DNA from 2 places in the Collinsella sp. AF19-1LB genome. Region 2 is predicted to be linked to the other one. Evidence: riboswitches for the same ligand, from Rfam matches in the RefSeq annotation. Region 2 holds a riboswitch; the other holds the start of a gene.

Region 1 (15,724 bases), on a different contig from region 2:
AACCGAGCCCTGCACATTGTGGCGCAGAACTCGGCGAATGGGTGAGCGGTAAAAGGTAGGTTTTAGGGCATGTGCCAAAAAACTACTTGAGGAGGAAGTTGGGGAGGGGAATGGTACGGGCCTCGCGATGCTCGGGGTCGGCGATGTGGTCGGCAGGATAGCCACAGACAAGCATGTGATAGGGATAAACGCCCTTGGGCAGATTGAACTGCTCCTGTGCCACCTCTGGCTTAAAATGGCATACCCAGCACGTTCCCAGGCCCTGCTCGGTGGCCTCCATCATCATCTGATCGCAAACGATGGATGTATCGATTTCGCTGGAATTCATCTGATCATACGGGCGCACCCAAGCATCATCGGTAACGCTGCAAATAAGGAAGATAAGCGGAGCGCCAAAGATAGACCCATCACGAGCAAACCGAGGCTGACAAGCAGCAGCCTTCTCCAGAAGCTCAGGCGTATCCAACACCATCACACGGGTTGGATGATTATTACAAGCAGAAGGAGCAATCCGCCCAGCCTCAACAATGGCATCCACCACAGCCTGCTCAACAGAACGATTCTCAAACTCGCGACAAGAATACCGAGACCGAGCCAGATCCAAATAACTCACAACCAAGCCCTCCAAATTCAACGAATCAATCCAAAGTAAAACAAAGGGTACCCAAAGCCCCATCCACCCAAACGTTTAAGGCGGTCCCAAAGTTCCCAATCGGGTCCAAAGGCCCCGCCAACAAAAGCCCCATCGCTTTCAAAGTATCAGCCAAAGTTCCCAATGGTGGTACGTAAGGCGAAGGGCCGGCACCTGTTTACTTTCGAACGACTCTGCCATGCAGCCGGAGTGAGAAAGCAAACAGGTGCCGGCCCTTCGCCGCCGGGACACGTACCCCCAATTAACTGTTCTTCATGACAATCGAATCCACAACATCGGCCACATTCTCACAGCAGTCAGCGCAGTACTCCAGGAAGGCGTACACGTCACGCCAGGCGATGACCTCGAGCGGGTCCTTGCCGTTAACGTGCAGGTTGCGCATGGCGTTGATATAGAGCTCGTCGGCTTCGGACTCGATGGTGTTGATCTGGATGACGAGTTCGCGCAGGGTCTTGGACTTGCGGTAGTTGGGCAGCTCGACCATCAGGTCTTTCATGGCGCGGCAGGCGTCAGTCACCTTGTGGGCGATGACGATGGCGTCGGGATGGATGCTCTGGATGTTGGTGAAGTAGACGCGCTGCACGACGCCCTCGATGCGGTCGAGCACGGTGTCGAGTGAGCAGCTCATCAGATCCAGATCCTCGCGCTCGAGCGGGGTGATAAAGGCGGTGAGCAAGGCGTCCTCAAGCTCATGGTGCTTCTTGTCGGCCGCATGCTCGATCGCGTGCATCTTGTTGAGCATATCGTGAATCTTTGCGGGATCGAAGTTCTCGAAAATCTTGGTGAGCAGCTCGGCGGCCTGGACGGCAAGGTCGGCGCAGGCGACGTAGTTGTCGAAGTAGAACGAATCGGGTTTCTTTGCCATGGGTGGGTCCTTTCGAGGCGAAGACGGGTGGGCGAGGTAATGCAGTCCGGATGGACGTTCGGTTTGACTAGAGGAACATCATGAACAGCTTGGCCATGACAAAGCTGATGAGTCCGCAGGCGGGGAAGGTGAAGAACCAGGTGAACATCATGTCTTTGACGACGCCGAAGTTGATGGCTGAGAGGCGCTTGACGGCACCGACGCCCATGATGGCGCAGGTCTTGATGTGTGTGGAGGACACGGGGATGCCGGTAAGGGTGGCAAGCAGCAGGTTTGCGGCGCCCGCCAGGTCGGCGGAGAAGCCCTGATACTTTTCGAGCTTGACCATGCTCTGGCCGACGGACTTGATGATGCGCTCGCCGCCCACGCTGGTGCCGATACCCATAGTGGCCGAGCACAGCAGCATAATCCAGATGGGGATGCCTGCATCGCCGACGCTCGTCTGGCCGCTGGCAAAGGCCACGCCTAAAAAGAGCACGCCGATGAACTTCTGTCCATCCTGCGCGCCGTGCATAAAGCTCATGGCCGCAGCGCTCGCGATCTGAGCGTATTTAAAGAAGACATTGGCACGTCGCCTGTTGGCGGCGGCGAAAAGAATCGAGACGAGCTTGCACAGGACCCAGCCCATGACAAAGCCCAGGCCGATGGAGAGCGCCAGACCGTAGATGACCTTCATCCACTCGTGGACGTTGACGCTGCTCGCACCGCCGAGGGCGATGGCGGCACCGGTCAGGCCGGCGATAAGGCTGTGGCTTTGCGAGGTGGGGATGCCAAAACGCGACGCTGTGGCGCCGTAGACGACGATGGAGAACAGCGCCGCGCATAGGCAGGCGAGCGCCATGGTGCTGTTTCCGCCAAAGTCGACGATATGTGAGATGGTGTTGGCGACGCTCGCGTTAAAGTGCGTCATGATGAGCACGCCGAGGAAGTTGAATGCGGCGCTCATGAGAATGGCGGCGCGGGCGGGCATGCAACGCGTAGTGACGCAGGTCGCGATGGCGTTGGGCGCGTCGGTCCATCCATTGACGAAGATGGCGCCCAACGCGAGGATCACGGTGACGGCAAGGACTGGGTTCGACACAATTTGGCCGAGGAAGGTTGAGAACGTTACGTCCATATATGGGCTTTCTCGAAGTTTGCAGACACGTTACAAAAACATGATAAATCGTATCACCTCCTGCGGGTCTCTTTACCGAGTTCTGATGGGAGAAGTGAACTTTTTGGCACTAAAATTGAATATTAGCCCTGTTGGCCGCGGGTGTTCTTTTTGCTAACACGCCATACGGACACGTGCGATTACTACGACACTCCAAAACCACAGTCTGTTCGCTTTACAACATGCAAACATGCGTTCGATAATAGGAGGCATGGAATATCGACAGACAGACGGCAAAACTCGGCGCGTGCACAAGCAGTATGTGGACGTCGTGGCCCGCATCCTCGCGGGCGGACAAGTCGTGCCGGTTACCGTCTGCTGGGTCGACGGTCGCTGCTTTACGATTGACGAGATCGTCTCGTCCACTGGTTTTGGCCTGACGGTCCACGGCGTTCGTACGGCAACCTATAAGGTGCGTTTTGGCGGGCACGCGACCGAGTTGTATCTGGAGGACCAGGCGTGCGGACGGCCGGACGGCTCGCAGGCCCACGTGATGCGTTGGTGGGTCTGGGCGTTTGATCGTACGCTTGAGGGCGAGCGCCGTAGGTAAGGACGCACGGCGTTCGGGTACAATGGCAGGAATCTTGTCATCTGCTGCGCCGTCTTTCACGGCGCTTTGTGAAAGGACGAAGTATGAACGATATCCAGGGCTATCAGAACGGCCCCATCGAGACCGGTGCAAGCCGTGCCAAGGAGATGTCGCCGCGCGCGTACAACCTTGTCATGTCTGCCCTGATTTTCTTGGGCTTTTGCGCCATGGGCGCCGGCGCCTACTTTACGAGCACCATGTCGTTTGCGCGCATGATGATGAGCGGCGCAGCCTTGCCGCTGGTCTTTGGCTCGTTTATTTTGACCATCGTCGGCATGGTCATGATGTCGGCCGCCGCCAGCAAGCAGTCCGTGGGCCTGTCCCTTGTGGGCTACGTAATCTTTGCGAGTACCTTTGGCCTGACCGCGTCGTTTGGCCTTGCCAACTACGACCTGCCCACCATCAACACCGCTTTTATCGCCACGGCCGCCATCACCTTTGTCTTTGGCGCGCTGGGCGTGACCTTCCCCAAGTTTTTCCAGCGCGTATATGGCATCGGTTTTGGCATTCTGCTCGCCACTGTTCTGGTTGAGATCGTGCTGATGTTCATGGGCGTCTCGCAGTCCATCACCGACCTGATCGTGATCGTGGTGTTCGCCGGCTTTATTGGCTACGACACCTATGTTGCCACGACGGTGCCGCCTACGCTGCCCAACGCCGTGCTCATGGCGTCCAATCTGTTCGTTGACATTATCAACGTGTTCCTGCGCATCCTGAACATCCTTGGCCGTCGCGACTAGTGGCGAATTGCGGCGGTGCTTGCCGTGCGGGCAAATCGATGCGAAAGGCGGTCCTTCGGGGCCGTCTTTTTTGTACGCGGCGGGGTATCATGGATGGGAAAAGCCGATAGCGGCAGCGACAGGAAAGGTGGCCACGTATGGCAGACGTCGACAACAGGAACCGTAACCGCAGGTCCAACCGAGCGGGTCAGCCCAATCCCAAGCGCGAGGCCCGTGCCAAGGCCGCCGAGCGTCACGTGTCAACTGTGTCCGAAGCGTGCGCCAAGGATATCGAGCGTTCGCTTGCCGGTGTTCGCGAGTTTGACGGTATGCCTGCCGGCTTTGTCGCGGCGATGAAGGCCAAGGTTCAGACTGCTGTGGCCGCTGAAGAACAGGTTGCCGAGGACGTCGAGGGCGCGGAGGCTGCCGAGACCGAGGCGGCACCCGAGAGCGAGGCAGCGCCCGAGACCGAGGCAGCTCCTGAGCCCGTCGAGGAGCCTGCCGAGGAAATCGCCGAAGCTGAGTCCGCGCCTGCTGAGGAGCCTGCTGCGTCCCTGCCTGAGGTCACCGTGCTCGATGCCTCCGCCACGCAGGCCATCTTGGACAACGGTCGTGGCTATGCGCAGTTCTGCGACATGGCCGTGCTCGCCTTTGCCTCGTTCACCAATCCGGGCGGTGGCTATATTCAGGGTTATCTGGGCCAGGAGGCCACGCTGTGCGCCGATTCGTATCTGTACAACGTTCTCGATAAGCAGCGCAAATGGTACGGCGAGAACCGTCGCCGCAACATCAACTGCGAGCTTTACCGAAACCGTGCGCTGGTGGTGCCTGCGGTGCGCTTCGATCGCAACCACGTGCATGCATACGCCGACGTGATCGTGGCCGCCGCGCCCAACGTTAAGCGCGCCCGCCAGGAGTATCGCGTGAGCGACGATGCTCTGCTGGATGCCCTGCGCGACCGCATTCGCTTTGTGCTTGCCATCTGCGACGAGCTGGGTCGCGAGAAGCTCGTACTGGGCGCTTGGGGCTGCGACAACAACGGCTTTGACGCCGAGGCCGTGGCCGAGCTCTTCCGCAAGGAGCTCGCGTCGGGCGACTTTAAGGTCAAGCAAGTCTTCTTTGCCGTGCCTTCTACGCGCTGGGATGAGGATTTTGCCAAGTTCGAGCACGTGCTGGCAAACTTCCCCGAGCGCAACGAGGAGTCCTATGCCCAGGTTGCCGCTCGCGCTGCGGCAGCTCGCGCCGCCGAGCAGGCCCAGGCTGCTACCGAGGATGATGAGAACGAGGACGATTGGCGCAAGTACCTGTAATCGGTACGTGCTGACAGATGGGTCGAGCCGGCGGGAGGGCTGCTCCCGTCGGCTTTTTACTGAGCGAGGGGCTTACGATGAAAAACGTTCTATGCTTTGGCGACAGCAACACCTATGGTTACGATCCGGCGGGCATGCGCGACGGCACCGCGGTGCGCTATGCGCGGGATGTGCGCTGGTGCGGCGTGGCCCAACGTGACTTAGGCGAGGGCTGGCATGTAATTGAAGAAGGCCTCAACGGCCGCACGACGGTACGCGACGACATGTGCCATCTGGACACCAATCTTAACGGCATCCGCGCGCTGCCGATGCTGCTCGAGGCCCATAAGCCACTGGACGCCATTGTGATCATGCTGGGCACCAACGACTGCAAGACGGTCTTTAACGTGACGGCTGCCGATATCGCCCGTGGCGCCATGGCGCTGATTCGCGCCGTCCGCGCGTTTCCGTGGACCGACGCTGCGCCTTGTCCGCGCATTCTGCTGATGGCTCCTATCAAGATCAAGCCGCAGATCGCCGATGTATATATGACCGATTTTGACGAGCGTTCCGTCGAGGCCTCGGAGCATTTTGCTGAATACTACGCGCACGTAGCCGAGCAGTTTGGCTGCGACTTTTTGAATGCAGCGGAGTTTGCCGAGCCGGGCGATATCGACTATCTGCATATGATGCCCGAAAGCCATGAGAGCCTGGGTCACGCCGTGGCGGCCAAGCTCCAAGAGATGCTCGGTGAGTAGCACGGCCCCAAACCACCACAATAGTTCTCCTTGCGACGGCTTGTTTCGTTGGTTTGCTTTGATCTGTAACAGTTGTAAGGCCAAAAACGGGCTAGATGTTACAGATTAAGATTATTTAGGTCGATATCGGTCGTTTGTCTCGATCTGTAACATCTAGGGTCGATTTTGCCGAGTTACTGTTACACATCGAGATTATCTTCTCAGTGGAATTTGGATGTCTCGATTTGTAACGGGTGGGCCGAAAAATGGACTTTAACTGTTACAGATCGAGATGTTTGTGGGAACCACCGCAAGGGTGCCTGTCCCCTTTGCGGTGGTTTTGGACTGCGAATCTTAATACTGCCACATGTGGTTGACGGGGCCGGAGCCTTTGCCCATGTTCAGGCCGGCGGCCAGAGCGCCTGTCAGGTAGGCCTTGCCAGCGTTGACGGCATCGGCAAGATCCATACCCTGGGCCAGCGCGCAGGCAATGGCGGACGAGAGCGTGCAGCCGGTGCCGTGTGTGTTATTGGTATCGATACGCTTGTGGCGGAACCACGTGGTGAGTGGATCTCCCAGATGGTTGCCCTCGTCATCGAGCGGCGCGGGTTCGGCCAGTACATCGTTGGCCTCGTTGACAAGATGCCCACCCTTAACGAGGGATGCGCAACCAAAGCGGCGGGTGAGGAGCATGGCAGCATTTTGCTGCGTGCGCTCGGAGTCGACCTCGTAGTCGAGCAGGGCCATGGCCTCGGGAATATTGGGCGTGATAACCGTCGCCAGCGGGAACAGGCGGCGGGTGAGCGCCTCGGCGGCATCTTCGGCAATCAGCCGCGCGCCCGAGGTGGCGACCATGACGGGGTCGACGACCACGTTCGTTGCGTTCCAGGCGCTCAAGCGGTCGGCGATGACTTCGATAATCTCGACAGAAGAAACCATGCCGATCTTGACGGCGCTCGGGCGGATATCGTCAAAAACGGCGTCAATTTGCGCGGCTACGATATCTGGCGAGATATCCTGTACGGCGGTGACGCCCAGCGTGTTTTGCGCTGTGATGGCGGTGATGGCCGTCTCGGCATACAGGCGGTGCGCCGTGATGGTCTTGATGTCGGCCTGAATGCCGGCGCCGCCGCTGGAATCGGATCCCGCGATGGACAGGACGGCAGGTACCTTACTACGATCCATGTTCGCTCCCTTGTTCGGTCGGAATCAAATGGGTCTTTAAGCCAGCATTATAAAGATGCCCGGGCCGACTCTATGTCGAACCCGGGCGGGCGATGCAATCTTTACGCAAATGCAAGCAAATGTTCACACGTCAACAATTGACAGGCACCAGCTCGCCGCCAGAGGCGGCCGCGGCGACAGGGTTAGTCCTCTATGCCGAGGTCGATCGTGGTGCCCTCGAAGATCTTGTTGACGGTGCGGACGGCGCACATCTTGCCACACATGGTGCAAGTGCCCTCGGTGGCGGCGGGGGACTCCTCGTAGCGCTTCTTGCCCGTAACCGGGTCGAGCGCGCACTCCCACATGGCGTCCCAGTCAAGCTTGCGGCGTGCCTGGCCCATCTTGTCGTCCATGTCGCGGGCGTGCGGCACCTTTTTGGCGATGTCGGCGGCGTGTGCGGCGATCTTGGTGGCCATGAGGCCGTCGAGCACATCCTGGGCGTTGGGCAGGCATAGGTGCTCTGCCGGTGTCACGTAGCACAGGAAGTCGGCACCGGAGCTGGCGGAGATGGCGCCGCCGATGGCAGCGGTGATGTGGTCGTAACCCACGCCGATATCGGTCACCAGCGGCCCGAGCACATAGAACGGAGCATTGTGGCACAGGCGTTTCTGCAGTTTCATGTTGGCGGCGATCTCGTCGAGCGCCATGTGACCCGGGCCCTCGACCATGACCTGGACGCCGGCGGCCCAAGCGCGCTTGCACAGCTTGCCCAGCTCGATCATCTCAGCGGTCTCGGTGGCGTCGTTGGAGTCGTAGAGGCAGCCCGGGCGGCAGGAGTCGCCGAGCGAAATCGTCACGTCGTACTCGTGGCAAATCTCGAGCAACTCGTCGTAGAACTCATAGAATGGGTTCTCGTTACCGGTGACCTCCATCCAGCCAAACAGCAGTGAGCCGCCACGGCTCACGATGTTCATCAGGCGGCCGGTCTCCTTAAAGGTCTTGGTGACCGACTTGTTTATGCCGCAGTGGATGGTCATAAAGTCCACGCCGTCCTCGGCATGCGCGCGCACGACTTCGAACAGGTCGTCCTTGGTGAGCTTGACCAGCGGCTTTTCCATGTAGCCGATGGCGTCGTACATGGGGACGGTGCCTACCATGAGCGGCGTCTCGTCGATGAGCTGCTGGCGGAACTGGCGCGTCTTGCCCGAGTTGGAGAGGTCCATGATGGCGTCGGCGCCAAAGTCCTCGGCGATCTTGACCTTCTTCCATTCCTCGGCGGCATCGGCCTTGTCGCCCGAGATGCCCAGGTTCACGTTGACCTTGGTGGACAGGCCCTCACCGACGCCAAAGGCGCGCATGCCCTTTTTGATGTGCACGATGTTGGCGGGAATGGAGATGCGGCCGTCGGCCACGCGCTCGCGGATGTACTCGGGGTCGCGATGCTCGCGCTCGGCGACCTCCTTCATCTGCGGTGTGATCCGCCCGGCGCGGGCGAAGTCGATTTGCGTGACGAGCTTGGGCTCGGTCTGTGCGCTCATTGGCACGGCTCCCTTCGTTGGCATTACCCATATCAGGTTTGCGGGTCAGGGCGGGCGCGCCCAGTCTCAGCCTGCCGTCTTGTCCTGCAAGCTCCCCGTTTATGTAATGGGCTCAAGTATAGCCTGAATGGGTACGATTGGGCCAACGAGCGTGCCTGTGGGGAGGCGTACATGGAAGACAAGCATCTATATCGAGAGACACAATGGGGTGTATCGGCCGAGGAAAGCCGTGCGCACCATGGGTTGGTCGCGATTGGTTTTGCGGTGCTTGCCGTGCTGGTGATTGCCTTTTGTATTTGGACGTTCGGCGGTCCTGGCGGCGCCACCTGGGGGTTTGAAGCCGACGAGGGCCTGCCGATTATGACCATGAAAGTTTCTGGTGGCAACACGGTTGCCGCACCGGGCGACTATTGGTATCCGCGCGACGAGTTTGTGCAGCTGCAGCTGAGCGGCGGGTCTATTCCGGGTGAAGAAATCGAACGCGTGACGTTTGATGCGACGCTCAAAACGCTGACGGTGAAGCTCAAAGATCAAGGGGACGTGCCCACGACCATGGACATTGCGCTGACGGAGTGGCGTCTGGAACCTCCGTCGGGCGTTACGGTATCCGACGTAGAGCACGTTAAGATTACCTACCAAGATGGCTCGACGAGCGAGATTGCAAAGGCCGATGGCTTGGCGGAGTAACGGGGTGTTTGGAAACGGCGGGCCTATAGTGCCTGCGCGTTCATGAAAACCAGGGTGTTTTTGTCTGAAAGCTCGGGGATGTGCCGATAGCCGATGTTGAATGCGGTAAGTTCGCTTGCATCCTCGAGCTTGTTTTCTGCCATCCACCGCACCATGGAGCCGCGCGCCTTTTTGCTGGCGGTCGACCGTTGGATGGGCTTCCCGTTGCGGATGCCCTCGCCAAAGAGGCATGTGACGGCCGTGGCGTCGCCCGCGAGGTGGGGCAGAACGGCTTTGGCATACTCTACGCTGGCGAGGTTGACGATCGTGGTGTTTGAGCCTGCCGGGGCGATAGCCCGCGCGAGCTTATCGCTCCAAAATGCGTAGAGGTCTCGGGCACCGTCGACGACAAGCTTCGCGCCCATCTCCAGCCGATACGGTTCGACGGCATGAAAGGGACGAACGCACCCGTAGAGGCCGGAGAGGATCCACAGATGGCTTTGCAGCCAGGCGAGCTGTTCGGCATCCATTACCTCGGGTGCCATGCTCTGGTACTGAATGCCGTGATAGGACATGATGGCAGGGGAGAAGTGACGGGCGAGTGCGGGATTGTCGAGATCGCCGTTTTTCAGGATGGGCCCGAACTCATGCAGGGTGTTGAGGCAAGGTCCCAGCAGTTTGTCACTCACGTTCCACAGCGCCTGCAGGCCGCCGCTGCCTTCATTCCGCTCGATATCTAGCAGTGCGCGGTGGAGGCGAGCTGTCTCGCGCACAAAGGGTGGAATGCCCAGGACTTCAAAAGCATTTTGGGCCGCGCGCATCTGCTTGGCGGGCGAAATGATGACCTGCAGCATGGACTCTCCTCTGCCAAAAAAGAAATTGCGGTGGAATACGGTCTGTTTGGGCTATTGAAAGACCAAATCAATCCGTATTCCACCGCAAGTTATGGGTGGGGTGGATTAGGCGCGCTCGAGGAAGGCCTTGTAGCCGCGATAGGCCTCGTAGATGTCGGCCTTGTTGGCGACCTCCCACAGGGCGTGCATGGACAGGACGGCAACGCCGGAATCGATGACGTTCATGCCGTACTTGGCCATGATGTAGGCGATGGTGCCGCCGCCGCCCGCGTTGACGCGGCCGAGCTCGCAGGTCTGGAAGTCCACTCCTGCCTTGTCCATGATGTCGCGAATGAGGGCCACATACTCGGCGTCGGCGTCGTTAGAGCCGCCCTTGCCGCGGCTGCCCGTGTACTTGTTAAAGCACAGGCCGCGACCCATAAAGGCGGCGTTCTTGGTCTCGAACTTGCCGGCATAGCCCGGGTCGAAGCCGGCGGACACGTCGGAGGAGAGCATACGGCTGTGGGCGAGCGCGCGGCGCAGAGCCAGCGGGCTGTCCTCGCCGGCGAGCGTCATGATCTCGGCGACGGTGTTCTCGAAGAAGCGGCTCGTCATGCCGGTGGCGCCCACGGAGCCGATCTCCTCTTTGTCGACGATGAGCGTGATGCTCGTGCGCTCGACATTGGCCACATTGATCTGGGCGAGCATGGAGGGGTAAGCGCAGACGCGGTCGTCGTGACCATAGCCCAGAATCATGGAGCGGTCGAGGCCCATGTCGCGGGCGGGGCCGGCGGGCACGACCTCGATCTCGGCGGAGAGGAAGTCCTCCTCCTCGACGCCGTACTGCTCTTTGAGGATGTCCAAGAACATCTGCTTGACGGGCTCCTTGGAAGCGTCCTTGTCGTCCTCATCGAACTTGACGGGACGGCCGCCCACGATCACGTCGAGAATCTCGGCGTCGACGGCGTCCTTGGCGGGCTTGGCCATCTGCTCGCTCGAGAGGTGGATCAGCAGATCGGAGATGGTAAAGACCGGATCGTCTGCCTTGTCGCCGATATTGATGTCGACGGTGGTACCGTCCTTTTTGCAGATGACGCCCACGAGTGCGAGCGGGGAGGCTACCCAGTGGTAGCTCTTGACGCCGCCGTAGTAGTGCGTGTCGAGGTAGGCCATGTCGCCGGCCTCGAAGGCGGGATTCTGCTTAAGGTCCAGGCGCGGCGAGTCCACGTGGGCGCCCAGGATGTTAAAGCCCTGCTCGAGCGGGGCGGTGCCCAGGTTGACGAGCATAAGGTCCTTGCCGTGGTTGGCGGCGTACACCTTGTCGCCGGCCTTGAGCGTGCGGCCCTCGGCGATCACGGTCTCCAGGTCGACGTATCCCGCCTCCTCGGCCATCTTGATGCCGGTCTTGACGCACAGGCGCTCGGTCTTGTTCTCGCTCAAAAACTGCTTATAGCCGCGGCAAAGCCCCTCGAGCTCCTCGACTTGCTGTGGCGTGTACTTTTTCCATGCGCAGGGACGCTCCATGACGCAGGCTCCTTTCGGATCGATCGTGCTGGTTGATGTACCGTGAGCCATCGTATCACGCGCGGGCTCGCGGTGGCGGGGGAGCTTGATGTGCGGTGGCCGCGGGGCGGGGAGCGTGTAAACTGGAGTAAGCAAACCGTGCCCAGCCCAAAGCGAGGTATTCAATATGTCTGACAAGCGCCGCACCTTTGCCGTTATCGACGGCAACTCGCTCATGCACCGCGCCTTCCACGCCGTGCCGCCCACCATGAATGCGCCGGACGGCCGCCCCACCAACGCGATTTTCGGCTTTCTGAACATGTTTCTCAAGATGATCGATGCCTTTAACCCCGACGGTGTGGTCGTGGCGTTTGACAAGGGCAAACCGCGCGTGCGCATGGAGATGCTGCCGCAGTATAAGGCGCAACGCCCGCCCATGGACCCCGATCTGCATGCGCAGTTTCCGATGATCAAGGAGCTGCTCACCGCGCTCAACGTGCCGATTCTGCAGTCCGAGGGCTGGGAAGGCGACGATATCCTGGGAACCATGGCGCGCCTGGGTGAAGAGGCCGGCTGCGACATGCTGCTGGTGACCGGCGACCGCGACATGTATCAACTCGTGACCGAGCACGTCAACGTGGTCTCGACCCGCAAGGGCCTGTCCGACGTGGCGATCATGACGCCCGAGAGCGTGGACGACCTGTATCATGGCATTACGCCGGCGCTCGTGCCCGATTTTTACGGTCTAAAGGGCGATACGTCGGACAACATTCCCGGCGTACCGGGCATCGGCCCCAAAAAGGCGAGCGCGCTCATCGCACAGTACGGCAGCTTGGACGAGGTCATCGCGCATGCCGACGAGGTCAAGGGCAAGATGGGCGAGAACCTGCGTGCGCACATCGACGATGCGCTGCTGAGCCGCAAGGTCGCAACCATTCGCACCGATGCGCCCGTCGAGCTCGATTTTGAGGCGACGTCCTTCCCGGCGTTTTCTGCCGACGAGGTGTCTGCGGCACTGGGTACGCTTGGTATCACCGCCATGCAGAACCGTTTCTTGGCGTTGATCGGCGGCGAGGGCGGGGCTGCTGCTGCCTCCAGTGTGTTTGAGATACCTGCTATGGTTCGCGCAGCCGCCGGCGATGCCGACGCGCTTGGTGCCGTTGCGGCTGAGGTCTCCCGCGCGATTGATGCCGGCGAGTGGGTCGCCGCCGTGGTGGACGACGACAAGGAAGAGGGCGCGCTCTTTGGACTGACGCGCACGCTGTGGTTGGCGACGTCCAAGGGCCTGTTCGCGCTCGAGGAGGGCGACGGCGGTACCACTGCCGTAGTCGATGGCTTCAACTTCGCCCACGGCGTGATTGCCGGCGTGCTTGCGCGCCTGTTTATGGAGGGCCGCGTGGCGAGCCCGGATACGAAGGCGTTGTTGCACGAGCTTTCGCCCATCGATTCTTCTGAGCCCGAGCTCATGGATCCGCTGGCAGTCGATTCCACGCGTATCTTCGACACCGTGGTTGCCGCCTACCTGCTGGATTCTGACCGCTCTGAGTTTGACGAGGCGTATCTGGCCGATACCTATCTGCAGATGGCGCTGCCTGCGGCGCGCGGTGCAGAGGGTGCCGGTGAGGACGCTCCGGCGCCTGCCGCCCGTACTGCGGCCCTGACGCTGGCGCTCGTGGCGCCGTTGCGCGACCGCATGGCCCGCGAGAACGCCGCCAACGTGTTCGATGGTATCGAGATGCCGCTCGTTCCGGTACTTGCCAAGATGGAGCGCGCGGGCATGCTTGTGGACCCCGACCGCCTGCACAGTCTGTCCGAGGGTCTGGCGACCCAGATTGCCGAGGTTGAGCGCAGCATTCGCGACCTGGCGGGTGACGAGACCTTTAACATCGGCAGCCCCATGCAACTTTCGCACGTGCTCTTTGACGTGATGGGCCTTCCGACCAAGGGCCTCAAGAAGACTAAGCGCGGCTATTATTCAACCAACGCCAAGGTTCTGAGCGATCTTGCCCGTGACCACGAAATCGTGCGTCTGATCTTGGACTGGCGTGAGAAGTCTAAGATCAAGTCCACCTATCTGGACACGCTGGGCCCGCTACGCCGTGGTGACGGTCGCGTACACACTACGTACAACCAGACCATCACGGCAACGGGGCGTCTGTCCTCGAGCGACCCGAACCTGCAGAACATCCCGACGCGCTCGGAGCTGGGTCGTACCGTCAAGACGGCGTTTTCGGCAGGCGAGGGAAGCGTCTTTTTGGCGGTGGACTACTCGCAGATCGAGCTGCGTCTGCTGGCACATCTCTCGGGTGACGAGCACCTGGTGCGCGCCTTTAACGAGGGCGAGGACTTCCATGCCGAGACGGCGGCGCGCGTGTTTGGTGTGCCGGTGTCCGAGGTAACGCCCGACTTGCGCAGTCGCGCCAAGGCCGTGAACTTTGGCATCGTGTATGGCCAGCAGGCCTACGGCCTGTCGCAGTCGCTGCATATCTCGATGGCCGAGGCACGCGACATGATCGACCGCTACTACGAGGCCTACCCGGGTGTGCGCACGTTCCTCGACAACGTGGTGGCACGCGCCAAGCAGACGGGCTACGCCGAGACCATGTACGGCCGCCGTCGTCATATTCCGGAGCTCAAGGCCAAAAATCCGCAACTCCGCGGCTTCGGCGAGCGCACGGCCATGAACCACCCCATGCAGGGCACCGCGGCCGACATCATCAAGATCGCCATGGCCCGCGTAAGCCGCCGTCTGGAAGAAGAAGGCTTTGCCGCCCACATGATCTTACAGGTGCACGACGAACTGGACTTTGAGTGCCCCGTCGACGAAGTCGAGCGCCTAACCACCATGGTCCGCGACGTCATGGAGCACGTAGTAGACCTCCGCGTCCCCCTAATCGCCGAAGCTTCGACTGGAGTGACCTGGGCAGACGCCAAGTAAGGGCATGATCACAATTCCAAAGTAATACAAAACCAGGAGGACGCCCCTCATCAACAAGGAGCGTCCTTCGTTCAATAAAAATCAGCCAAAGTATCTAGGCGCCAAGACGCCATCCAGGCGGCAAGCAAGTCACCGCAGGACCTGGCCGGGCGAGGCGGGTAAGTTTTTCGTAGATTCCGCACGAGCCGGAAAGCACTTAATGTGCTTTCCGAGCGAGCCCAGGACCTGACCGAGCGAAAAACTTACCCGCCTCGCCCGGCCAGGTCCGATGAGCTACGTTACCGAGCCGCCAAGATGGCGTCGATGAGCGTCAGTACGCCCCCGTCGTTGTTGCTCGGAATGCGCCACTTGGCATGCGCGTTCATGTGCTCCTCGGCATTGTCCACGATAAAGCTATGCCCGACGCGCTCCAGCATGGGGATGTCGTTGTAGGTATCGCCCACGGCGGCAGCATCGGCAATATCGATGTCCAGGTGCTCGCACAGGTGCGCGACGCCGGCGCCCTTGTCGACGCCCAGGTTCATAAAGTCGATCCACTCGCGCCCGGCGTTGGTGACGTAGAGCTTGTCCGAGAACTCGGGGCTATAGGTCTCGCGGAAAGCGGGCTCGGCGTCGTAGCCGGGGAAGAAGACCGAAATCTTGTTGGACTCGAAATCAATGCCCTCAAAGCTGTCGACGTAGTTGATTGTGTTGTAGTAGACGCTGATCTCGTCGTGGTATTGATGGTCGCGGGCAAGCACGTAGAACTCGTCGAAGCAGCACAGGACGGGGACAGCGCGAGGATCCTCCGAGGCACGGCTCAAGACCTGCTGATACAGCTCCACGTCAATATTGCTCTTATAGATATAGCTGCCGCGATAGATCACGCACGCTCCGTTGTCGGGACAAAAGGCGAGGCGGTTCTTGATGCCCTCGAACATCTCCTCGAGCTTGGGGGCGGGACGTCCGCTGGCGGGGCAGAATACGATGCCGGCGTCGGCGAGCTTGTCCAGGCGCTCATCAAGACCCTGGGGCAGCACACGCTCGTCGGTCAGCAGCGTCTTGTCCATATCGACGGCGAGAATCTTAATGTTGC
Region 2 (15,724 bases):
CTACGCCCATCGGCGCCAACGTGCGCTCGACGGTGGCGACTTATGCCGACATCCATGACGAGCTGCGTCGCGCCTTCGCCCGTACGCCCGAGGCCAAGGCAGCTGGCTACAAGGCGGGCGCATTTAGCTACAACACCGGCGCCTTGCGCTGCCCTACGTGCGATGGCACGGGTTCGATATCGCTCGACGTGCAATTTTTGCCCGATGTCGAGATCGTCTGCCCGTCATGTCGCGGCTCACGCTATGCAGACGCGGCCTCGCATATCCATCGCGAGGGCAAGGACGGGAGCCTGCTTACGTTGCCGCAGCTCATGGACATAAGTGTGGACGAGGCCCTCGACGCTACGGTGGGGCTCAAGAAAGTTCAGGCGCGCTTACAGACCCTGCACGACCTGGGCTTGGGTTATCTCACGCTCGGCGAGCCCACGCCGGCGCTTTCGGGCGGCGAGGCGCAGCGCCTTAAGCTCGCGAGCGAGATGGGCCGCGTGCAGGATGATGCCGTATTCGTGTTCGACGAACCCACAATTGGCCTGCACCCGCTCGATGTTCAGGTGCTGCTGAGTGTGTTCGACGGCCTCGTTGCCAAGGGCGCCACAGTCGTCGTAATCGAGCACGACCTCGACCTTATCCGTAACGCCGATTACGCAATCGACATGGGCCCAGGTGGTGGCGACGCAGGCGGGCAAATCGTCTGCGTCGGCACGCCGGGCGACATCGTGGCATGCCCCGCAAGCATCACCGGCCGCTACCTATAACCGAATGTGACAAAGGGACCGTCCCTTTGTCACATTCCCAGAAAGCCTGTTTGGCGCAGAGCCTCGTAGAGGACGATGGCGGCGCTGTTGGAGAGGTTGAGTGCGCTGATGCGGTAGTCGTCCGGATTGACGAAGTTGCCGCAGATATCCTGTCGAAGGATGGCTTCGTGGCTGTCCTCGGTATGCCCGAGCGACTCCTCGTGGGCCTCCCAGGCGTCGGCGTTTTCGAGCGAGTCGCAATCGCGCAACATGGGGATGCGCTCGCAGCGCTCGGGCGCCGCGGCAAGCAGTGGCTCGGGAATCCCCGAGCTCTCGCTGCCAAAGACCAAAAAGTCACCGTCGCGGTAGGTACTTTGCGCATAGGTGCGGCGCGCCTTTTTGGTCAGCAGATGCAGGCGTTCGTCGGCGGGGGAGAGGCCGTTGCGCGCAAGGAAATCCTCCCAGCCGGCATAGGTCGTCACGTCCAAATTTTGCCAGTAGCCCAGGCCGGCGCGACGCACCGTCTTGTCGTCGAGCGAAAACCCCAGCGGCTCCACCAGATGCAGGCGGGCGCCGGTAACCACGCAGGTGCGGCCGATATTGCCCGTATTGGCCGGAATCTCGGGCGCATACAGCACAATGTTGAACATGAATCTCCTTGGCTCAGAACGAAAAACCACCACGAAGGGCACCTTCGTGGTGGTTTGGCGGTTACGTAGGCGGAAAAATGCCCGCTTGGATAAATCTAGGCGCGGTGCCAGTCGGTCAGGCAGGCATCGAGGGAGGCGATGAGCGCATCCTTGTCCATGTGACGGCCGATGATGCACAGGCTCGTCATGCGGTCGCCCGTCTCGTCGTCCCAAATCTGCATGATCTCGGGGTTCTCGTCGATGATCTTCTGCTTCTCGCCCTCGGGCGCGGAGTCAACGAACAGACCGTTCTCCATCAGGCGCATTTGGTGGCCGGCCTGCTCGAACATGTAGCACATGTCCGGATCGCCGGTCTGCCACAGCGGACCCTTGACGCGGATGACCTCGTCGGGCCACTCCTGCTCAACAAAATCGGTGAACTTCTGCAGGTCAAACGGCTTGCGGCGCGAGTACACAAAGGTCTCGATGTCGTACTCGAGCACCTCGGGGTCGTCGTGCTCCTCGGGATGCTCCATGGCCTCGATCCAGGCGGCGGAGTTGTAGGCGCGCATAAAGTCGAAGCGGTCGGTGTCGAGCAGCTCCTCCATGGGGACCTCGCCGTTTTGGGCCTCGACAATCACGGCGTCCTTCTGCAGGCTGCGCACGATAGCCTTGAGCTCGGCGATCTGCTCAGGGCTCACGGTATCGGTCTTGTTGAGGATCAGCGTGGAGCAGAACTCGATCTGCTGGATGAGCAGGCTCTCGATGTCGTCCTCGTCGATATCCTCGGCCAGCAGGTCGCGACCGCCGTTGAACTCGTCGTACATGCGGGCGCAATCGACCACGGCCACGATGTTGTCGAGTGCAAGCTTGGGCTGGCCGCCCACCTTGGCCTCGTCGCAGAAGCTTGAGATGGTGTAGGCGATGGGGATAGGCTCGCAGATACCCGAGGCCTCGATGATGATGTAGTCGAACTTGCCCGAATCGGCGATGCCCTGCAGCTGGTTGGCAAGGTCGTCCGAAAGCGTGCAGCAGATGCAGCCGTTGGTGAGCGGGATGAGGTCGTCGGTCTCGGAAAGGCCGCCGTCGGCGATGAGGCTGGCGTCGACGTTGATCTCGCCGATATCGTTGACGATCACGGCGGCGCGGATGCCGCCGTCGTTAGCGAGGATGTGGTTGAGCAGTGTGGTCTTGCCGGCACCGAGGTATCCGGTAAGCATGATGATCTTCACGGGTTTGTTGGGCATGTGCCCTCCTTTGTTAGACATGGCTTACAGTTGAATCTTATGCCAAACGCCTGCTCTTATACCCACGCGCCGGCAAATAACACAGGCTACTCCCAGGCTCCCCATACATCGGGGCAATAACCGACGGTGGCCTTTTTGCCGTTGCGCACGATGGGCTCGGCTAGAACCTGCTGGTTCTCGAGCAACTTGTCGAAGCGCTGGCTAGGGGTGAGGTGCTGGATGAGCGCGAGCGTCTCCTCGTCCTTGGCCTTGGGGTTGAGCAGCTTGTCGATGCCGCCGACCGCCTGCATCACGCTCGTGAGCTCGCCTTTGCTCATCTCCTTTTCCTTCAGGTCGATAAATTGCACCTTAATGCGGCGCTCCTTAAAATAGCGCTGGGCCTTCTTGGTGTCGAAGGACTTTTTGGTGCCAAAGATTTGAATATTCATTGTTTGGTTCCGCCGTTCTGCCTGATGAAGTTGGTCCTAGCGCGATCGGCCTCGGGAGCTTCGATGCCAGCGGCCTGTCCTGCCTCGATACAATGCAGGAGCCAGGCCATGTTCTTGCCGATGTTGCGCATGGTGGCCAGACCCTCGGCATCTCCGTCGGCGTCGCCGGGCACGCAGCCAAACACGTTGTTCCAGTACGTGGACGCTACCACAGGCATCTGGTTGATGGTGAAGTACTTATTGAGCACGTCGAAGGTCGTCGACGTACCGCCGCGACGGGCGACGGCGACGGCAGCGCCCGGCTTGTGTGCAAAAGCTTTGCTACCGGCATAGAATGCGCGATCGAGTGCCGAGAGAATGCGGCCGCTGGGGTGCGCGTAGTAGACAGGCGAGCCAAAGACAAAGCCGTCGGCCTGTTCGGCGGCAGCGATCAGCTCGTTGACCACGTCGTCGTCAAAGGTGCAGCGACCGCCAAGCTTGCCACACTGGCCGCAACCGATGCAATCGCGAATAGGCTTGGCGCCCAGCTGAAACATCTCGGTATCGATGCCCTCGACGTTGAGCTGCTCGGCGACCTCGGCGAGTGCGCGGGCCGTGTTGCCGTTTGCCTTGGGGCTGCCATTGACCAAAAGAACCTTCATCACAAACTCCCTCTGCTGTCGGTGACTTCTGCAGAGGATTATCGCACGAGCGGGCAGATGGCGTGGGGCACGATGCCGGCCCCGAGGGCCCACGGCAGGCACGCTCACCAGGTACGAGCGGGATACGGTCCAGAGGATGTTGGAGTGCGGGGCCTCGTGCGAGCAGATTGTAAGGGGTCTGGGCGGGTCGCCCTCGATGGCGAGCTTTGAGGCCTTGGAAGGCGGGCTGCTGCGGCGGCTATGGTTTATACTAAGGCGGTTGCTATCGAGTAATTCATACTTGGTTTGATTCGATTGTGAATGCGTAACTAGGATGGAAAGCAAAGGAAACTCTATGGAAACAGAGGATGCTGTTTGCTTGATGACTTCGATTGCCTTGATTGTCCTTTCAATCCAATACCGAAGAGGAAGATGGCTCTGCTCAATTGCTGGATATGATGTCACAAAAAGGGAGAGCGAGATTGATATACGCCCTTACGCAAAGCTGATTTCTTCTGTGACGTTATGGATGGGGCTGCTGTTTTTCTTGTGGGCGGTAGAGGACTGGGTACGCGATTGGAATACCAGCGTTTTTGAAGTTTTGGTTCTACTTCTGTTCAGCTTGGCCTCTTTGTCGTTCGTGCGGCTCGTTAGGTTTGTGTTTATGAGGCGGTAGCCAGCGGAAGTGGCTGGACGACAAAATGGACCAATGCAGCCAATTGTCAATAGAATTTGATAGGCTTGGCTTAACAGATTTACTCGAGGGCATATCCGTGGCGAGGGATAGGTTCTATCTTGTTGAGCACTTATTTGCATCAGGCAAAGTAAACCAAGAGTATCGAAACGGTGCCCCCGGGCCCCGGGAGGGACTGCGGGGACGTTCGGCTAACTGCGGGTACGACCTATTTGCCCAATGTGTTCGGTTGAGATCGGAAATTAACCATCATGCGCCCCATAACGCTAGTCCAGCTTGGTGCCCGGTACTTGTGGTGCCTCTTCAAGTAGCGCTTTGAGCTCGTTCAAAATGGAAACGGGCTGTCGGTCGACGGCGTCCAGATGAAGTGTGGCCACACGAATGGGCGGCTGATATTCAAATGAGCCAAAGAGTACGGGCGACCCCAAGAACCGCTCGATTTCTTCTGCGATCGTGTCGGTCTCTTCGGGATCAAGGTCATCGAAAAGCGCCACGAACATCGGTCCGGTCGAGCGGAACAGACGGCCCTTGCCGCGCGAACAGTCCATGAGGCAGGCGGCACTTTCTGCCAAAACGCGGTCGCCCGCATCAAAGCCAAAGCGGGCATTGACCTTGGCGATGTCGTCGATTTTGATGGCGACCAGGCCTGCCTTGCGCGCCACGCGACGCATTTCGCCAATGGCGTTGACCAGGGCGTGGATATCGCCCAGGCCGGTCACGGAATCGGTCGTATCCGCCAAGCTTCGGTTGATGATAATGCCCACATACATGTTGGGCTCGGTTTCGGTGCTATCCAAGCGGTAGCCCGTACACTCGCACAGCGCATATTTACCAGCGGTATTCATGACGCGATACTGCATGTAATGGAAGTGCCACGCGCCGTTTACCACCATATCGAGCTCGCTGCGCACGTTGTCGCGGTCCTCGGGGTGAACGCGGGCGAGCCACATATCGAGCGAGTTATAGGGATGCTGGGAGGGCAGGTCAAAATCGCGCACGGCATTAATCGACCATTGCGATTCGCCGGTATCGAGGTTAAGGATAAACGGATAGCGCGTCTCGGAGCTCATGGAGATCGCTTGGAACACCCGGTCGTTGCAGGGAGGCTGATCGGCGATTGGGCGCATGGATGCGTCGTTTTCCTTCGGCTGCTGCACACGGTGCATGAGCTTGTAGCGATACATTTTGCGGTCGGCGTCCATGGTCATCTGGCGACGCGTATCGCCAGCGAGTGGGTCGACGCGCGAGCAGCCAAAGCTAAAGCTAGCGATCATGGGCGCTTTGCCGCCCGATGTTGCCTCGATAAGGTTGGTGCGCGTCCGCTCCAGGCGCTGCTCGAGTTCGGCTTCATCTGTCGTGGGGGATACGAGTACAAATTCGTCTCCACCGATACGGAACAGCAGGTCATTGGGTTCCATTGTCTCGGTGAGTGCACGGCAGATGCTCAGGATGTAGCGATTGCCCTCGGTGTGGCCAAACGTATCGTTGCAATGCTTAAGGCGATCGATATCGATATAGGCGCAGGTGAAGGGGGTGCCTTTGTGCCAAAGCAGCTCGGCATAACGGTGGAGTCCAGCACGGTTGCCAAGATTGGTGAGCGAATCGATATAGGCGCCGCGCTCAAGCAGCTCGCGTTCTTGCTGCAGGATGGCAAATGTCTTCTGTAGCTGCTCGCCGATGGCGCACAGCTCCGTGGGCAGCGCGGCAACATCGAGCTCGGCGGTCGAGACCCCGTTCGCAAGTCGCTGAAGATAAGCAATGATCGATTGCTCGCCCAGGCGATACGACTCGTTCATGATGGATAACCTCCTTGGGCACAACAGTGGTTTGCATCATATCCCCAATTCGGTTTGGATTGGGGGCATAAGTTAGCCAATGGGGACAAGCGCCCCTTCGGCGGTATCGTTTTGCGCGCGAGCGTATCAGTTTTTGTTACCGCCATCGAGCAATGCCTCAAAATCCTTTGCCTGCATGGGGCGGTAGTAGAGGAAGCCCTGAGCGTAGTGGGCACCCATTTGGAGCAGCATGTTCGCCTGCTCGTTTGTCTCGACGCCTTCGATTACAACGGGCAGATGGAGCGATTGCGCCATCTCGAGCATTGATGAAACGATTTGCGCGCTACGGCTTTGATCGCGGTCGGTGGGCACAAACGTGCGATCAAGCTTGATGACGTCGACGTTGACGTTCTTGAGCATCGCGAGCGTAGACTGGCCGGTGCCAAAATCGTCCATGTAGGTCGAGAAACCGCGAGTGTGTAGGTCGGCCGTCAGCTTATCCACGGCCTCGGACTCTCCCGTATAAGCCGTCTCGGTGATCTCAATGCGCATGAGCTCGGGCGGTAGGTTGTATTGGGCGGCAAGCGCCCCCATATGCTCGGCGACGTCGCAGGCAAGGATATCCACGCGCGACACATCGAGCGAGATCGGAACTACGCGCAGCCCTCGATCGATGCACTCACGCAGCCACGAGGCGACGCCCTGCCAAACATATTTGTCGAGCGTCACCACAAAACCGCTTTCCTCGAGAGCGGGGATAAAGGTGGTAGGTGAAATGAGGGAGCCATCCTTGTCAATCCAGCGTGTGAGCGCCTCGGCGCCAACGATCTCGCCGGTTTCCATGTCGACCTGGGGCTGCAAGTAGTAGGTAATGCGGCCGTTTGAGAGCGCATACTGGAATTCGGTCAGCGTGCGGTGGAACGCGATTTCGTGTTCGTATTCCTCGGGGCGGAAAATGGCAATGCGCTCCTTAAAGTCGTTTTTTGCGCGCCGATTGGTAAACATGGCCTTGGCCTGCGCATCGATGGTGATTTCCTCGTTGGAGTCGATGGGGTAGACGCCCATGGACGGCCAGAAGCCCACGCCGTCATCATGCTTGGCCACGGCCTGGCGAATGCGGCTATAGATCTGATGGACGGTGTCGTGTTCAAAGGGGATGAGTACGCAAAAATCGTCTTGGCCCCAGTACCCTGCGACGCCCATGGCGGCATTCTCGATGTCCTTGAGAACCGTGCCCACATCGGCGAGTACGCGGTCGCCCTCGGCCTGTCCGTGCCATTCGTTGAACAGTCGCATGTGCCCCATATCGACGGTGGCGATACACCAGGCGCCGTTGCGCCTTGTCTCGAGAAATTCGTTGGCGCGGCGCATAAACTCGCTGGGTCGATAGAGACCCGTGAGCGGATCGATGCGTTCGGCGATGGCGCTTTTGCGCTCCACCTCGGGTATGGGGAGGCTGTCGTTGGGAACAAGCCCGCCGGCCGTGCGAATGCGACGGTCGAGTTCGCCTAAAACGGCGGCCGTTTGATTGGTCAGGTGCTCGTAAAAGGCCGGAACGACAAGACAGACGGGGGTAATAGTGTCGCCCGCGATTCGAACGGGAGCGAAAACGGCCTCTTTGAGATGTTGGATCAGTTGCTCGAATGCTTCGTGATCCAAATTGTTGCTAAGCACGACGAACTGGGCGTTGCGTGAACGGAAGACGCGACTCCTGCCGCGAGTAATCGACAGCATGCGGCCTGCGTATTCGGCGAGCATGTTGTCGACGGCCTCGGCCCCGTAGAGCTCGTTGAGCTTTGCCGTGCCGCGAACGCGCACTGCTATAAGCCCCGTCTCGCAACGGTCGCGACGGCAGGCATCGATAGCGTTGATCAGCGTGCGCTGTGTTCCGAGACCCGTGGCGGCGTCGACGGTCTCGGCAAGCGAGTGGTTGACGAGCTCGCCGACATAGAGCGAGGGGACATTTCCGTCGCCGTCGATACGAAACCCGCGAGCACGGCCGAGGATGTAATCGCCGGCGGCATTGCGCACGCGGTACTGCATGACGTGACGATGTTTGGAGCCGTCATAGATTTGGTCGATGTCGTTGGTATAGGCCTCAAGGTCATCGGGATGGACACGCGTTTTCCAGTAATCGTGGCAGTTGTCTATATGCTCCGAAGGAAGACCAAGATCGCGCAAGGCGCCTTGTGACCAAAGGGTTCGATGTTTGTCCAAGTTCTCGATAAAGAAATATCGGCCTTCGTTGAGCATCGAAAGGGCGTCGAAAATGCGATCGCTTATTTCGAAGTCGTCGGTGTGGGCTTGTGCGATATTGCGTCGATCAAGGTGCACGGCATGACGTAGCTTGTAGTCGTACATGCGATGATCGGCATCGTTCGTCAAGCGATTGGGGGCTTCGCCCAGGGCGGGGTCGGCGTGTGCCACTCCGTAGCTAAACGAGTGAGGCATCTTGGAAGCGTTGTTTTCGAGCAGTACCGTTCGGCAGTGTTCCAGACGTTCGGCAAGGTCGTCCTCGGTCGCAATCGTAGATAGGATGGCGAACTCGTCGCCCCCCAGACGAAATGCCGCCTCGTCCACCTTCATATACAGTTTGAGATAGAGGCTCACCTGCAAGATATAGCGGTTGCCCTCGTCATGTCCAAAGATGTCGTTGCAGTGCTTAAGGTTATCGATGTCGATAAACGCCATGGTCACGGGCAGTTCCTGCTCCCAGAGTTCCTCTAAGGAACGGGTAAAGCCGCCGCGGTTGCCAAGTCCGGTGAGCTCGTCGGTAAAGGCGGTCCTGATCAGATCGTCCTGACGCTCCAGAAGGTCACGGATGGTCTTTTCGAGCGTTTCGGTATTATTGCTGGCGTTATCCATACTGTAAGCGGCTTTCTGAGGTCGGGGCGGATTGCGTCGGGCGAGCTCGTTGTGCACATGCGTTGCTGCTCAACGCCTTGCGTGTTTCCAAGCCCCCGCCTTGCTGCGTCGTTGGGTTTATTTGTCGGTTCGTGCTCTCGGCTGATAACTACTGAGTAGTATAAACAAGTGTATGGAATTATGTAGGGGTGCCCATGTTGCGGGCGGCCATTATTCGCCAAACGGTAACGCGACGATGTTCGATGAAAATGCGACTGAGACGATATTTGTTGATGGGTATACTTGTTCCGTTTTAAAACGCAGGAACGGAGATGGTCGCATGGCACAGTCAAATATGACGCGCACGGTGGGGCTGGCGCTCGAGGGAGGCGGCTACCGCGGTATGTATACGGCGGGCGTGCTCGACGTTTGGATGGAGCACGGTTTGACCTGCGACCATATGGTGGGCGTCTCGGCGGGCGCGGCATTTGGCTACAACTTTAAATCGCGCCAGATCGGCCGCGCCATTCGCTATAACAAGGCCTATTGCGCCGACAAACGCTATGCGAGCGTGACCAGCTGGCTGCGAACCGGCGATATGTTCAATGCCGATTTTGCCTATCACGAGGTGCCCATCGAGCGCGATCCCATCGACCTGGAGGCGTATCGCGCCTGCCCCATGCGGTTTACGTGCGTGTGCACCGATATCGAGACGGGCAAGGCCGTCTACCACGACCTGCCCTATGGCGACGAGCGGGATATCGAGTGGATCCGGGCATCGTCGGCGATTCCTGTGGCGACGCGTCCCGTTGCTATTGACGGGCATAAGTATCTGGATGGTGGCGTGGCTGATTCTATTCCCAGCGCATGGCTGTTTGCGCAGGGGTATGACCGCAATATCGTGGTACTCACGCAGCCGGCGGGCTTTGTGAAGCAGCCCAACAGCGTGATGCCCATGCTGCGGCGCGTGTTCCGTCACTATCCGGAGTTTGTTGCAGCGCTTGAGCATCGGCATGAGGTCTACAATGCCACGCTCGATGACCTGGCACGTCGAGAGGCTGCCGGGGAAATCTTTGTGGTGCGGCCGAGCGAATCGGTGAAGGTGCCGTCGCTGTGCCGCGAACCGGATGAGCTCGAGCGCATCTACCAGGTCGGCCGCCACGATGCAGAGGCGACTTTGCCGGCGTTGGAAGCGTATCTGGCGGGGTAAGGGTCGCATACGGAAAGCGCATCCCGGAATGGAGGCCCAAACTGGGATGCGCTTTCCATTGCTGAAGATATGAGGCTGCGAATCAGCTGTTCGGCCTATGCCTATGCCTGCTGCCAGGTGTCGACAAGCTCCTTGGCCGCGGCGTAGGGATCGTCGGCGCTGCAGACGGCGCTCACCACAAAGAAGCCGTCGACGCCGGTTGCCTTAAGCTGCGGCAAGTCGGCCGTCTTAACGCCGCCGCCCACCACGATGGGCACGGGGCTTGCCGCGTGGAGTGCGGCCAGGTCCTCAAAGCTCTTGGTGATGATGGAGCCATCGGCTGCGCGTCCGCAGTCGCGCTTGGTCTCGGTCTCGTGGAGCGGGCCGATGCCCAGGTAGTCGACCAGACTCATGTCGGCGGTCTTGACGTACTCGAGCATTTCCTCGCAACGGGCCGAAAGGCCCACGATGGCGTCGGGGCCCAGCAGCTTGCGACAGACCTCGACGGGAATATCGCTCTGGCCCACGTGCACGCCGTCGACCGCAATGCCCTGCTCGCGTGCGGCGAGTACGCAGTCAAGGCGGTCATCGATCAGCAAGGCGACCTGACCGGTCTTGCCGGCCTGTGCGATTGCCTGCGCGGCGTCGCCGGTCAGCGCAATGATCTCGCGGGCGCTTGCCACCTTGGAGCGCACCTGAATGCAGGTAAAGCCGGCGTCGAGCGCCTGGGCCACCACATCGCCCACGGGGCGTCCGAGGGTGTTTTCGGGGCCGAGCACCAGATAGGCCGAGATATCAAGGTTGTCGCGGATGCTCATCGTGCTTCCTCCTGCTTTTTGATCTGCGCTTCCATGCGCTCGAGTTTGCCGGTCATGGTGTCGGTAAATCCAGGTCGAATATCGGCTTTGAGCACGACTTCGGTTCGGATGCCCTTGTTCGCTAACACAAAGGTCGCGTCGCGCACGACCTGCATGACCTCGTCCCAGTCGCCCTCGATCTCGGTGAACATCGAGGTGGTGCGGTTGGGAAGGCCGCTCTCGCGAATGACGCGCACGACCTCGGCGACCTCGGCGGACAGTTCATCGCCGGTGCCGCACGGGGCGATGGCCACAGCGACGAGCGTGTTCATGCCGGCATTGGTTGCGGGCTCGGACATGGCTTATGCCTCCTCGAGCTCGAGTTGGTTATCGGCGATGTCTTGGGCGGTTGCGCGGTAGAGCTCGTCGATAAAGGCGACCTTAAAGCTTGCCGGGGCATCGGCGACGGCGGCGGCACGCGTGCCGGCGACGTTGTAGACGGCGGTACCGCAGACGGCTGCCGTAAACGGATCGGCAGCGCAGGCGTACACGGCCAGCACGCCGCCCTGCGAGCAACCGCAGCCGGTAATCTTGGACATGAGCGGGCTGCCGCCGTGGGATTTGGCCACGGTCGTGCCGTCGGTAATCAGGTCGACTTCGCCCGAGACCACAACGGCGCCGCCGGTGTAGCGAGCGAGCGCCACGGCGGCATCGCGGGCGGCGTCGACCGTGTCGGTGGTATCGACACCACGTACGCGGCTCAGATCGGCCGACTCGCCCTCAAGACCCCACAGGCCGGAGAGTGCGATGATCTCGGAGGCGTTGCCGCGTACGATGGCGGGCTTGTACTGCTTGAGCTCGTTTACCAGCTGGGTGCGCAGGCTACCGATGCCCAGACCCACCGGATCGAGCACCCAGGGCTTGCCGGCGTCGTGTGCCGCCTTGGCCGCGCGGGGAATCGTCTGCTCGTAGATGGGGAAGAGCGTGCCCATGTTGAGATAGATGGCGGCGCCGCCGGCAACGAGCGCCTCGCCCTCGTCGGGCAGATAGACCATGGCGGCCGAACCGCCCACGGCGAGCTGCGCGTTGGCGACAAAGTCGATCGTCACCGTGTTGGTGATGGAGCCGGCCATCGGATTGGTGGCTCGAATCTCCTCTACGGCCTTGACCATATGTTGCTTAAGCTGTTCCGAATCAATCACTGCACATGCCTCCTTGGCATAGAAAAGGGGCGCTGTGCATAGACAGCGCCCCTGTAAAGGCGGCATGCTCCCTACGCCAGCATTAACTGACAGGTTCAAAGGATTGGGCCCTATGCCCTCTCAGCCTTGTGGTTTGCACCGCCGGCACTCCCGCATCGAATCTGTTGTTCCCTATACTAGCGCACCTGCCAATATGGGACAGGTTTATTTTGGCAGGTGGCAACAGGGGCGCTGCATTTTCCCAGATAAAACCTGCCAAGATAAACCTGTCCCTTATTGGCAGGTCGTTACAATAGACGGGATAAAGAATGACCGAGGGGACCTTATGATCAAACTTGTTCTGACCGATATGGACGATACGCTGATTCCTGCTGGACACGATGGCGCCAGCGACTGCGCCATCGAGGGCATTCATGCCATGCAGGCGGCGGGCCTGCATTTTGGCCCGGTTTCGGGTCGCCAGCCGTCCGCGATGAGCTGGATGTTCCGCAATCGCTCCGAGTGCTTCTCGACCGGTGCGTTTTGCAACGGCCAGGTGATGTTTGTCGATGGCGAGGCGGTTGCCTCGCGCGCAACTGATAACGATGCCCTTATGCGCCTGGCCGACTACCTGGAGCAAGAGACCGACGATACCTATTTGAAGGTCTACCGTCTGGGTGATGACTTTTGGGACAACGACGCCTATTGCGTGACAAGCGATCCCGAGCGTGTGCGTCGCGCCATGGAGTCAGGCGGCAACGCGTGGCTCAAGGGCGAAGAGGCTCCCTGTCGCCCTGTCGTTGACGATGCCCCGGTATACAAGGCGAATATCTGGAGTGCCCGTTCGCGCGAGGAGCTCGCCGAGCTGCGCGAGCGTGTTGCCGCCGAGGTGCCGGAGCTCTCGCTCGTGTTTCCCAACAACCGCGTGCGCCTGTTCGACGTTCTTCCGACCGGCTGGGACAAGGGCTGTGCTGCGCTGGAGCTGGCGCGCGCTTTGGGCCTGACGCCCGACGAGGTGGCCGTATTCGGCGATTCCGATAACGATTTGCCCATGATCGATGCCGTTCCCAATTCCGTTGCAGTCGCCAATGCCAACGAGGCCGTCACGGCTGCCGCGCGCTGGCATATCGGCGCTGCGGCAGATGATGCGGTTGCCGGGGCTCTGCATCAGATTGCCGCCTGCGCCGCGACGGGGGAGATGCCGTCGTTTATGCGTCAGATGGACGCGACGGGTTTCGACGTCACGAACGTCTAGGGAGAAAGCCATGAAGCTCCAGCAGCTCAGATATGTCGTCAAAGTTGCCGAATGCGGCAGCATCACCGAGGCCTCGCGCCGGCTCTTTGTGTCGCAGCCTTCGATTACCGCGTCAATTCGCGATCTCGAAAACGAGATGGGTGTACACATCTTTGAGCGCACCAACAAGGGCGTCATTGTGTCCGAGGAAGGCGAGACCTTCTTGGGCTACGCGCGCCAGGTGCTCGACCAGGCCGACCTGCTCGAGGGCAAGTACAAAGGCACGTCCGAGCAGGTGCCGCACTTTAGTGTGAGCTGCCAGCATTATTCCTTTGCCGTTAATGCATTTGTCGATGTGATCCGCGAGTTCGATGCCGCGCGCTACGACTTTACCCTGCGCGAGGAGCAGACCCACGAGATTATCGAGGACGTCGCGCATATGAAAAGCGAGCTCGGCATCCTGTATCTGTCGGAGCACAATCGCGAGGTCATCGAGCGCATGCTGGCGGCCAACGAGCTCGTATTCGAAGGACTCTTCTGCGCTACGCCGCATGTCTTTGTGTGCTCCGACCATCCGCTGGCGGGTCGCTCGAGTGTGACGCTCGAGGACTTGGAAGACTACCCGTTCCTGTCCTATGAGCAGGGCAGCTACAACTCGTTTTACTATTCCGAGGAGCTGACCTCGACCTTTGAGCGCCGCAAGAATATCCGCGTGCGCGACCGTGCGACGCTGTTCAACCTAGCTATGGGCCTTAACGGTTACACGGTGTGTTCGGGCGTGATCAGCCATGAACTTAACGGCCCCGGCATTATCTCCATTCCGCTCGATGTAGACGAGTACATGGAGATCGGCATCATCACGCGCAAGAACACGACACTTACGCGCTACGGGCAGGCCTATATCGAAGCGATTCGTCAGCACATCTAGACTGCTGCGTTCTGCACGGGTCAAATCTCTTTATGGCAGTCCCAACTAATATAGGAAGCATCTATATCAAACTGATATAAACGCATATTTTACGATGTCCATATGAGCGCTCATACTCTGTCCCAGTAAAGCAACCAATGCAAAGGGAGATATCTATGAGCACTTCGATTCAACCGAACGCGCCGTTTCGTGCCGATATCGTCGGCAGTTTTCTTCGTCCGCAGGCTGTAAAGGACGCCCGTGCCGCCTATGTCGCGGGTAAACTCGACGCTTCCGGCCTTAAGGCCGTCGAGGACGAGGCCATCCGCGACTTAGTGGCCAAGCAGAAGGCTGCCGGCCTGCAGGTGATTACCGATGGCGAGTTCCGCCGCAGCTACTGGCACCTCGATTTTATGTGGGGCCTCAACGGCATTGAGCGCCGCGCCTCGCGCACGGGCTACATGTTCCACGATGAGGAGACTACCGCCGACACCGCCGTGGTAACCGGTCCCATTAGCGGTGAGAATCATCCGTTCGTCGAGCACTTCAAATTTATCAAGTCGCTCGAGGGAGAGGGCCAGGTCGCGCGCCAGACCATTCCGGCGCCGATCCAGACGTTCTCCGAAGTCACACTCGACCGCTGCGATGGCCAGCAGGAGAGTCTGCACGCCGTCTACAAGACCGACGAAGAACTCGTCGATGCCATTGCCGCAGCATACCGCACCGTGATTGCTGACCTGTATGCCGCGGGCTGCCGCAACATCCAGTTTGATGACTGCACCTGGGGCATCTACTGCGATACCGACTTTGTGTCCAAGACTGGCATGAGCCCGGTTGACCTGCAAAGGGTGAGCGAGCTGGGCGTGGCGCTCAACAACGCCGCCATCGAGGACAAGCCCGACGACCTCGTCATTAACACGCACGTGTGCCGCGGCAACTACCACTCTACCTATGCTTTCGAGGGCGGCTATGACCCCATCGCGCCGTACCTGTTTGCACATGAGGATGTCGACGCATTCTACCTGGAGTTCGATACGCCGCGCGCCGGCGGTTTTGAGCCGCTCAGCTACGTTGCCCCGGGCAAGAAGGTCGTGCTGGGCTTGGTGACCACCAAGGCCGCAGAGCTCGAGAACGAGGATGTTATCGTCGAGCGCATCCGCGAAGCCGCAAAGTACGTGCCGCTCGAGAACCTGTATCTGTCTCCCCAGTGCGGCTTTGCCAGCTGCGAGATTGGCAACAAGCTGACCGAGGACGAGCAGTGGGCAAAGATCGCCCTGGTCAAACGCATCGCCGAGCGCATCTGGAAGTAGTGCTGCCGTTCGCAGGGGGCGTCGTGGTCGGAGCGGCATGCATCGCGTACAATGGTTCGGATCGTATCGTTCGGGCAGGTAATCCGATATGCCCGAGCGCCCTTCCATTATGAAAGGACATCCATGTCCCAATCC

Evidence for each region. A riboswitch is a leader RNA that binds a small molecule or an ion and turns the genes downstream of it on or off. The one in region 2 is predicted to bind thiamine pyrophosphate.
Region 1: linked by a shared signal. The riboswitch ahead of thiC (phosphomethylpyrimidine synthase ThiC) and the one ahead of thiM (hydroxyethylthiazole kinase) in region 2 are both predicted to bind thiamine pyrophosphate.

The regions. Positions count from the first base shown of each region.
Region 1 covers NZ_QRWO01000013.1:19,945-35,668, reverse strand. The annotation lists gene DWX39_RS05160 (nitroreductase family protein) at 83-613, opposite strand; gene DWX39_RS05155 (DUF47 domain-containing protein) at 894-1,517, opposite strand; gene DWX39_RS05150 (inorganic phosphate transporter) at 1,585-2,634, opposite strand; gene DWX39_RS05145 (hypothetical protein) at 2,885-3,223, shown strand; gene DWX39_RS05140 (Bax inhibitor-1 family protein) at 3,307-4,002, shown strand; gene DWX39_RS05135 (TIGR02452 family protein) at 4,140-5,291, shown strand; gene DWX39_RS05130 (SGNH/GDSL hydrolase family protein) at 5,369-6,028, shown strand; gene thiD (bifunctional hydroxymethylpyrimidine kinase/phosphomethylpyrimidine kinase) at 6,362-7,192, opposite strand; gene thiC (phosphomethylpyrimidine synthase ThiC) at 7,375-8,709, opposite strand; TPP riboswitch at 8,702-8,817, opposite strand; gene DWX39_RS05115 (hypothetical protein) at 8,881-9,396, shown strand; gene DWX39_RS05110 (YaaA family protein) at 9,420-10,229, opposite strand; gene DWX39_RS05105 (aminopeptidase) at 10,335-11,732, opposite strand; gene polA (DNA polymerase I) at 11,899-14,649, shown strand; gene DWX39_RS05095 (Cof-type HAD-IIB family hydrolase) at 14,928-15,724, opposite strand, start outside.
Region 2 covers NZ_QRWO01000003.1:15,615-31,338, reverse strand. The annotation lists gene DWX39_RS01515 (excinuclease ABC subunit UvrA) at 1-755, shown strand, start outside; gene DWX39_RS01510 (tRNA (cytidine(34)-2'-O)-methyltransferase) at 785-1,384, opposite strand; gene DWX39_RS01505 (GTP-binding protein) at 1,480-2,610, opposite strand; gene DWX39_RS01500 (arsenate reductase family protein) at 2,697-3,038, opposite strand; gene DWX39_RS01495 (flavodoxin family protein) at 3,035-3,679, opposite strand; gene DWX39_RS01490 (DUF3784 domain-containing protein) at 4,014-4,334, shown strand; gene DWX39_RS01485 (diguanylate cyclase domain-containing protein) at 4,619-6,148, opposite strand; gene DWX39_RS01480 (EAL domain-containing protein) at 6,275-8,992, opposite strand; gene DWX39_RS01475 (patatin family protein) at 9,312-10,181, shown strand; gene DWX39_RS01470 (thiamine phosphate synthase) at 10,283-10,978, opposite strand; gene DWX39_RS01465 (thiamine-binding protein) at 10,975-11,316, opposite strand; gene thiM (hydroxyethylthiazole kinase) at 11,320-12,159, opposite strand; TPP riboswitch at 12,211-12,321, opposite strand; gene DWX39_RS01455 (HAD-IIB family hydrolase) at 12,485-13,393, shown strand; gene DWX39_RS01450 (LysR family transcriptional regulator) at 13,404-14,300, shown strand; gene DWX39_RS01445 (5-methyltetrahydropteroyltriglutamate--homocysteine S-methyltransferase) at 14,456-15,589, shown strand; gene DWX39_RS01440 (uracil-xanthine permease family protein) at 15,713-15,724, shown strand, end outside.